DNA from 2 places in the Sodalis praecaptivus genome. Region 1 is predicted to be linked to the other one. Evidence: predicted binding sites of a transcription regulator. Region 1 holds the regulator's gene; the other holds the start of a gene.
What was found. The regulator CRP, encoded in region 1, controls carbon source genes, mostly activating them, when cyclic AMP is high. The targets are predictions, from matches to a motif close to ATGTGANNNNNNTCACAT.
Positions count from the first base shown of each region.

Region 2: the regulator CRP is predicted to act here: its motif matches at 2,052-2,069, upstream of serA (phosphoglycerate dehydrogenase).

Region 1 is NZ_CP006569.1:456,018-460,229, reverse strand. It holds gene SANT_RS02040 (phosphoribulokinase) at 135-1,004, shown strand; gene SANT_RS02035 (OsmC family protein) at 1,111-1,518, opposite strand; gene crp (cAMP-activated global transcriptional regulator CRP) at 1,836-2,468, shown strand; gene SANT_RS02025 (YccS/YhfK family putative transporter) at 2,521-4,212, shown strand, end outside.
Region 2 is NZ_CP006569.1:850,459-854,670, forward strand. It holds gene SANT_RS03870 (LysR family transcriptional regulator ArgP) at 234-1,127, opposite strand; gene rpiA (ribose-5-phosphate isomerase RpiA) at 1,311-1,967, shown strand; gene serA (phosphoglycerate dehydrogenase) at 2,262-3,494, shown strand; gene SANT_RS03885 (5-formyltetrahydrofolate cyclo-ligase) at 3,714-4,212, opposite strand, start outside.

The DNA of each region.
Region 1 (4,212 bases):
CGCCCGGCCGTGCGTCCGCATGGCGGAAACGAGCAAGCCTCGCGGTGGCCCTGCGGCGCCAAACGTGATAACAATAACCTTCGGCCGCCCGCACGTCATCTGACAGAGGTTATCAACACTATTAAGGTCTCATCATGTCAGCACAACATCCAATTATTGCGGTTACCGGCTCCAGCGGCGCCGGGACCACGACCACCAGCCTGGCTTTTCGCAAAATCTTTCAACAGTTGAACATTCGCGCCGCGGAGTTGGAAGGCGATAGCTTTCACCACTTCACCCGGCCGGAAATGGATTTAGCCATTCGTAAAGCGCGCGATTTAGGTCGGCACGTGAGTTATTTCGGCCCGGATGCGAATAACTTCGATCTTCTGGAAAGAACATTTTATCACTATGGGGAAAGCGGACGCGGGCAGGCGCGCAAATATTTGCATACCTACGACGAAGCGGTTCCTTATAATCAGGTCCCCGGCACCTTTACCCCCTGGCAGCCCCTGCCGGAGCCTACCGACGTCCTATTCTACGAGGGGCTGCACGGCGGCGTTGTGACCGAGCATAATGACGTTGCGCGGCACGTGGATTTGCTGGTGGGGGTGGTGCCGATAGTCAATCTGGAGTGGATCCAGAAATTGGTGCGCGATACCAACGAGCGGGGCCACTCCCGCGAAGCGGTCATGGATTCCGTGGTGCGATCCATGGAAGATTATATCAATTTTATCACGCCGCAATTTTCCCGTACCCATATCAACTTCCAGCGGGTGCCGACGGTGGACACCTCCAATCCGTTCGCCGCCAAAGCGATCCCGTCGCTGGACGAAAGCTTTGTGGTTATTCACTTCCGCGGCCTGGACGCCATGGATTTTCCCTATTTACTGGCGATGCTGCAGGGATCTTTTATTTCCAATATCAATACGCTGGTGGTGCCGGGCGGCAAAATGGGTCTGGCGATGGAATTGATCATGGCGCCGCTGGTCAAGCAATTGCTGGAAGGGAAACCGATTCGCTAAGCGGCTTGACGCGGGCGCCGCGCGCGGGAACGACGCGCGGCGCCAATCGGGTGGGGCATGATGCGGCTTAGCGCTGCGCCCCGACAGTCAAGCGCGCCCCGCGCGCTCAGTCGAGGTGACGTACCTCAAAGCTGTGGGTAATATTGGCGGCTTTCCCCAGCATCAGCGAGACCGAACAATACTTTTCCGCCGACAGCGCGACCGCGCGCTCGACGATCTTATCCGTCAAATCGCGGCCGGTGACGATAAAATGCAGATTGATTTGGGTAAACAGACGCGGCGCTTCCTCGCGGCGCGTTGAGGTTAACTTGACCTCACAGTCGCGCACATCGGCGCGGCCCTTTTGCAGAATCGAAACCACGTCAATAGCGCTACAGCCGCCGGCGGACATAAGCAGCATTTCCATTGGGCTTGGGGCCTTTTCGCCGCTGTTGCCATCCATGATAATCTGGTGGCCCGAGGCGGATTCGCCGATAAAAGACAGCCCTTCCACCCACTTTACTCGCGCTTGCATATCGTTAACTCCTGATAATATTCTTTGTGAAAGACTACCTTTTTGCCGCCAAACTGGCAATGTAACCGCAGATGCATCATGCTGAAGCGAGACAACACAAGACAGTCTCTTAAAGCTATGCTAAAAAACAAGGCAGGATCGAACTCACCGACAGTGAAAGAGCAAGAGAGCGATCGAAACGTCACCAACATTGGACCCTGATAAGTTCCCTTGCGAGGTTCCGTTTATGAACGGAATGACATCATAATAACACCTTACCTTACAGGGAATACGCCGTTCCTAAACAGGGCGGCGATGACAAAAGAGGATAACAGCGAATGGTTCTCGGCAAACCGCAAACAGACCCGACTCTCGAATGGTTCCTGTCTCATTGCCATATTCATAAGTATCCATCGAAGAGTACGTTGATTCACCAGGGTGAAAAGGCAGAAACGCTCTACTATATCGTCAAAGGCTCCGTCGCAGTGCTTATCAAGGACGAAGAAGGCAAGGAGATGATCCTCTCCTACCTCAATCAGGGCGATTTTATCGGCGAACTGGGGTTGTTTGAAGAGGGGCAGGAGCGCAGCGCATGGGTGCGGGCGAAAACGGCCTGCGAAGTGGCTGAGATATCCTACAAGAAATTTCGCCAGTTGATTCAGGTCAATCCCGACATTCTGATGCGCCTGTCTTCACAAATGGCCAGCCGCCTGCAGGTGACCTCAGAGAAAGTCGGCAACCTGGCTTTCCTGGATGTGACCGGGCGTATCGCGCAAACGTTACTGAATTTAGCCAAGCAGCCGGACGCCATGACTCACCCGGACGGTATGCAAATAAAAATCACCCGGCAGGAAATCGGCCAAATAGTTGGCTGTTCACGGGAAACGGTCGGCCGTATTTTGAAAATGCTTGAGGATCAAAATCTCATCTCTGCCCACGGAAAAACCATTGTCGTTTACGGAACCCGCTAATCCCCTTTCACCACGGGCATGGTCAGGACGGCCATGCCTCTTTAGCTGACTTATGTGGCGCAGACTCATCTACCACCCCGAAGTAAATTATGCCCTGCGGCAGACCATTGTGCTTTGCCTGCCGGTCGCCATCGGACTGATGTTCGGCAGCCTGCAGCAAGGTCTGCTGTTCTCGCTGGTACCCGCCTGTTGCAACATCGCCGGGCTTGATCAGCTCCATAAACGTTTCTTTAAGCGGCTGGTGGTCGGCGGCTCGCTGTTCGCCCTGAGCAGTATTTTTATCCAGCTGCTGTTGGCGCACGGCGTGCCGCTGCCGTTTGTCATGCTGGGGTTGGCGCTGCTGTTCGGCGTCAGCGGCGAAATCAGCCCGCTACACGGCCGCTTGCTGCCGGCATCGCTAATTGCCGCGGTATTTACCCTGGGGCTGACCGGCAATGTGCCGCTTTGGCTGCCGCCGCTGCTCTATCTGGCGGGGACTGCCTGGTATGGGCTGTTTAACGCGCTGTGGTTCCGGCTATGGCAAGAGCAGCCGATGCGCGAGGCGCTCAGTCTGCTCTACCGCGAACTGGCGGATTATATCGAAGCGAAGTACAGTTTGCTGACTCAGCACACCGATCCGGACAGTGCGCTACCGCCGCTGTTCGCCCGCCAGCAAAAGGTCATCGACCAGATTGCCCAAGTGTATCAGCAGTTGCATATGCTCTCGGCCAACCATCTCAGCCAGTACAAAAGACTGTTGCGCGCCTTCCAGGTCGCGTTGGATTTGCAAGAGCATATCGCGGTGAGTCTGCATCAGCCGGATGAAGTGCAAAAGCTGGTGCAGCAAAGCCACGCCGAGGCGGTGTTGCGCTACAACGCGCGTATCGTCGCCGCCCGGCTGCGCGTCCTGGCGGACGATATTCTCTATCACCGCCAACCTGACCGGTTTGCCGCGGATGCCGGCCTGTCGGCGCTGGAAAAAATTGCCCGCCACCATCCGGATAATCCGGTAGGCCAGTTCTGCTATTTCCATTTCAGCCGCATCTATCGCCTGTTGCGTTCCCAGCGCCCCCTCTATCGTCGCGATGTGATGGCGGATAATCAGCAGCGGTTGCCGTTCTGGCCGGCGCTGCGCAGTTATTGCTCCTTGAAATCGATGGCGCTGCGCAACGCCGCCCGCCTGGGCCTCATGCTGGCGATCGGCAGCAGTTTGGGCCTGGTGTTCAATCTGCCGAAACCTTACTGGATCCTGATGACCATCATGTTTGTCAGTCAGAATGGTTACAACGCGACCCGGGTGCGTATACAACATCGGGCGCTGGGTACCCTGGCGGGGCTGGTGATTGCCGCGGGTACGCTGCAACTAAAGATGGGCGACGGCGTCATCCTGAGCGGCATGCTGGTGGTGACTCTGGCCGGCTATTTGGTACTGCGCAAAAATTACGGTCTGGCGATGACCGGTATGACGGTGGTGACGGTGTATACCCTGCAATTGTTGTCGTTGAACGGCGCGCATTTCCTGCTGCCGCGGCTGGTGGATACCTTGATTGGCTGTATGCTGGCCTTTGGCGGCACGCTGTGGCTGTGGCCGCAATGGCAGAGCGGGCTGTTGCGCAAAAACGCCCATCAGGCGCTGGAGCGGGATCAGGAAGCGTTGCGGCTGCTGTTGCAGCCCGACCCCGGCGCGCCCGCGCTGGCTTATGCCCGCATGCGGGTCAACCAAGCGCACAATGCCTTGTTCACCTCCCTAAGCCAGGCGATGCAG
Region 2 (4,212 bases), 390 kb from region 1:
CTCGCCGCGGGTTCGGCAAGCGTTAAACCGGCGGGGCAGCATCCTCGCCGCGGGTTCGGCAAGCGTTAAACCGGCGGGGCAGCATTCTCGCCGCGGGTTCGGCAAGCGTTAAACCGGCGGGACAGCATTCTCGCCGCGGGTTCGGCAAGCGTTAACCGGCGGGGCAGCGTTCTCGCCGCGGGTTCGGCAAACGTTAAACCGGCGGGCAGCGTTCGGCAAGCGTGGAGCCGTTATCAATCCTGGCGCAGTACCTGATGACCGTGGTCTAGCAAGGCGTCGGTCACTTTACGCATCATACGGCTTTCCGGCGCAAATCGGTGCCAGTACAGCATGCGGCGCTGGTACAAGCCTGGCGTGAGATCGATAAGCTCCCGCTGCGCCAGTTCGCGCTCGATTTGCAAATGGGGGATCATGCAGCAGGTGGTGCCTTGACGCGCCAGCTGAACAAAGGCTTCCGAGGAATTCACGATATGGCACGGCACGCTGCCGGGTGAGAGATCGAAATTCTGCTGTAGGAAAGTCTGGTGCATATCGTCGAGATGATCGAACGCCACCGCGGGCGCCTTGAGCAGGGCGCTGCGGGTCACTCCGTTGGGAAAGTAACGGGCGGCGAACGACGGCGACGCGACGAACAGATAATCAAGCGCCCCCAGGCGGTCTACCAGACAGCTCGGCAGCGGCTGAGGCTGGATACTGACCGCACCCACTACCTCGCCACGGCGCAGCCGCTCCTGGGTGCGGGTTTCGTCTTCCACCTGCATATTCAACCGGATGGGGGAATCGCTCAGCACCGGCTTGAGCGCCGGCAGCAGCCAGGTTGCGAGACTATCGGCGTTGACCGCCAGCGACAGCAGCAGCGGGGTATCGCTGCCGGTATCGTTGCCCAGCCACTCTTCTTCCAGCAGCTCCACCTGATGCAGCAACGCCAAGAGTTTCTGCCCCTGCTCGGTGGGGCGGGGCGGGATGGTCCGCACCAGCAGCGGCTGGCCAAACAGGTTTTCCAACTGTTTTATACGCTGCGACACGGCCGACTGGGTAATACACAGTTTCTGTGCGGCGCGTTCAAAACCGCGCTCTCGTATTACGGCGTCAAGCGCCTGGAGCGTCCGATAATCCGGGCGTTTCATTCATCTTCCCCTGTCAGCATCATATCCCTGCACTATGCCATAGTTTTACACTATTGCGTGTGCAAAGTCTCGACCCTGCCGTACGGCCGTTCTTGGCCGAGGTTGTGGCAATATTCACGCCATTGCCGTCGAGTTTGCTTTATACTGGCCGCCACACAGGGTTACACAGGGCAGAAATAGACCATGACGCAGGATGAACTGAAAAAAGCGGTGGGCTGGGCCGCGCTGAAATATGTCCGGCCCGGCACGATCGTAGGCGTGGGGACCGGCTCTACCGCGGCGCATTTTATTGACGCGCTGGGGGCCGTCAGTCATCAAATCGAGGGGGCGGTTTCCAGCTCCGAGGCGTCGTCCGCTAAATTGAAGAGCCTGGGTATTCCTTTATTTGACCTTAACGATGTCGACGCTCTGGACATTTATGTCGATGGCGCCGATGAGATTAACGGCAGCATGCAGATGATCAAAGGCGGTGGCGCCGCGCTGACCCGCGAAAAAATCATCGCCGCCGTGGCACGCAAGTTCATCTGTATCGCCGATGCCAGTAAGCTGGTGGACGTGCTCGGCACGTTTCCGCTTCCGGTTGAGGTGATCCCCATGGCCCGCGGCTGGGTCGCCCGCGAACTGGTACGCCTGGGTGGTCAGCCGGTTTATCGCCAGGGCGTGGTGACCGATAACGGCAATATCATCCTGGATGTGCACAATCTGGCGATCCTGGATGCGGTGGCGCTTGAAGAGCAAATCAATAACATCCCCGGGGTCGTCACCGTTGGCCTGTTTGCGCGCCGCGGCGCTGATGTGGCGCTTATCGGCAGCGAACAGGGCGTCAAAATCATCGGCTAAACCGAAGGTCGGCGCGCGGTCTATCCGGTCGCCGCCGATGTTAATAAAAAACCGATAATATGTTTTATTTTTCTACCCTGAATTTAGTGATTAATTTCACATTTTTCACGCTTGCCTGCCGGAAATCTTCGCCTAATCCCCCCTGCTAGACGATTTATCCATAACGCGCCCTTATGGCTGTGTCTTATGCTGCACCTCCTGCGCCTATGCCGGTTGCCGCACCGGTAAATTTTGTTATTTTGTCGGAGTGCTGCGTGTCGCAGCCGCATCGTGAGCATCTTAAAGGGTCGGGAAATGGCAAAAGTATCGCTGGAAAAAGATAAGATTAAGTTTCTGTTGGTGGAAGGGGTACACCCCTCGGCGCTGGAAAATCTGCAACGCGCCGGTTACACCAATATTGAGTATCACAAAGGCGCATTGGACACCGAAACGCTGAAACACGCGATCCGCGACGCTCACTTTGTCGGCATTCGTTCCCGCACCCATCTGACGGAAGACGTTTTCGCCGTGGCAGAGAAACTGGTGGCGGTGGGGTGTTTTTGTATCGGCACCAATCAAGTGGATCTGCCGGCCGCGATGAAGCGTGGCGTCCCGGTCTTCAATGCGCCTTTCTCCAACACGCGCTCCGTGGCAGAAATGGTATTGGGGGAAATGCTGCTCATGATGCGTGGCATCCCTGAAGCTAACGCCCGGGCACACCGCGGTCAATGGAACAAACAGGCGCAGGGTAGCTACGAAGCGCGCGGTAAAAAACTGGGGATTGTCGGCTATGGCCATATCGGTACCCAACTAAGCATTCTTGCGGAAAGCCTGGGCATGCAGGTGTTCTTCTACGATATCGAAAGCAAGCTAACGCTGGGTAATGCCCAGCAGGTCGCTACGCTGGCCGAACTGCTGGGGATGAGCGATGTGGTGAGTCTGCATGTGCCGGATACGCTGTCGACGCGCAACATGATGGGCAAAACCGAGCTCGCGCAAATGAAAGCCGGCGCGCTGTTGATTAACGCCTCGCGTGGGACGGTGGTGGACATAGCGGCGCTGTGCGAGACGCTGGCCAGCAAGCATCTGGCCGGCGCGGCGATCGACGTTTTCCCGCAGGAGCCGGCGACCAATAGCGATCCGTTCACGTCGCCGCTGTGTGAATTTGACAATGTGATCCTGACGCCGCACATCGGCGGGTCAACTCAAGAAGCCCAAGAGAATATCGGCATCGAAGTGGCCGGCAAACTGGTGAAGTATTCCGATAACGGTTCCACTTTGTCGGCGGTCAATTTCCCCGAGGTGTCGCTGCCGGAGCACGGCGAACGCGTGAGCCGTTTGCTGCATATCCATGAAAATCGCCCCGGCGTGTTGACTCGGATCAACCAGATTTTCGCCGAGCAGGGGATCAACATCGCCGCGCAATATTTGCAGACGACGCCGGAAATCGGTTATGTGGTCATCGATGTGGAAACGGCGGCGGAAGATACCGCGCTGCAGCTGATGAAAGCGATACCGGGCACCATACGCGCCCGCTTGCTCTACTGAGGGCCGACAGGAATGCGCGGCGCGCGATGGCCCTCACCGCCGTGGGCGAAAGTCAGGTAAGCCCGGCGCAGGCAATGGCGGACACCGCCGGCGGCGGGAGTGGAGTAAGGTAAACCCGGCGCCTGCCCCTGTAGTCTCTCCTCGCCGGCGCCCATGTCGCGGGCGTGGCGCAGGCTTCAGCGCCACGGCCGATCTGGGTAACGAAGGGCAAAAACGGCGTCAGCCGGTTTTTTTCGCCCCGGCGTCATGCCAGCGCCAGTGGTGGGAGGGGGTAATAATTTCCGGAAGTCCAATATCCCACTCTTCCACCGGCAGCGGATCCGCTACCTGCTGACAATCGTGCGCCAGCCCGATAGGGTAAAAGCCCGCCAGTGGCCGCCAGTGCTGTAGCGTGCGGTCATAAAAGCCACCGCCCATGCCCAGGCGCTGCCCCTGCGCATCGAACGCCACCAGCGGCGTGAACAGCACATCCAGGCCGGCCAGCGGCAGTAGCGTAGTGATATCCAGCCGGGGCTCGCGGATGCGCAACCGGTTCAACACTAGCGGGGTGGTGGCGCTATAGCGCATAAACAGCAAGTGACCGGGGGTGAAAGGATGCAGTACCGGCAGATAAACCTGCTTGCCGGCGGCCCATAGGGCATCGATCAGCGGACGGGTATCCAGCTCGCCATCGAACGAAAGAAAAACGGCCAGGGTGCGGGCGCTACGGATACGCGCG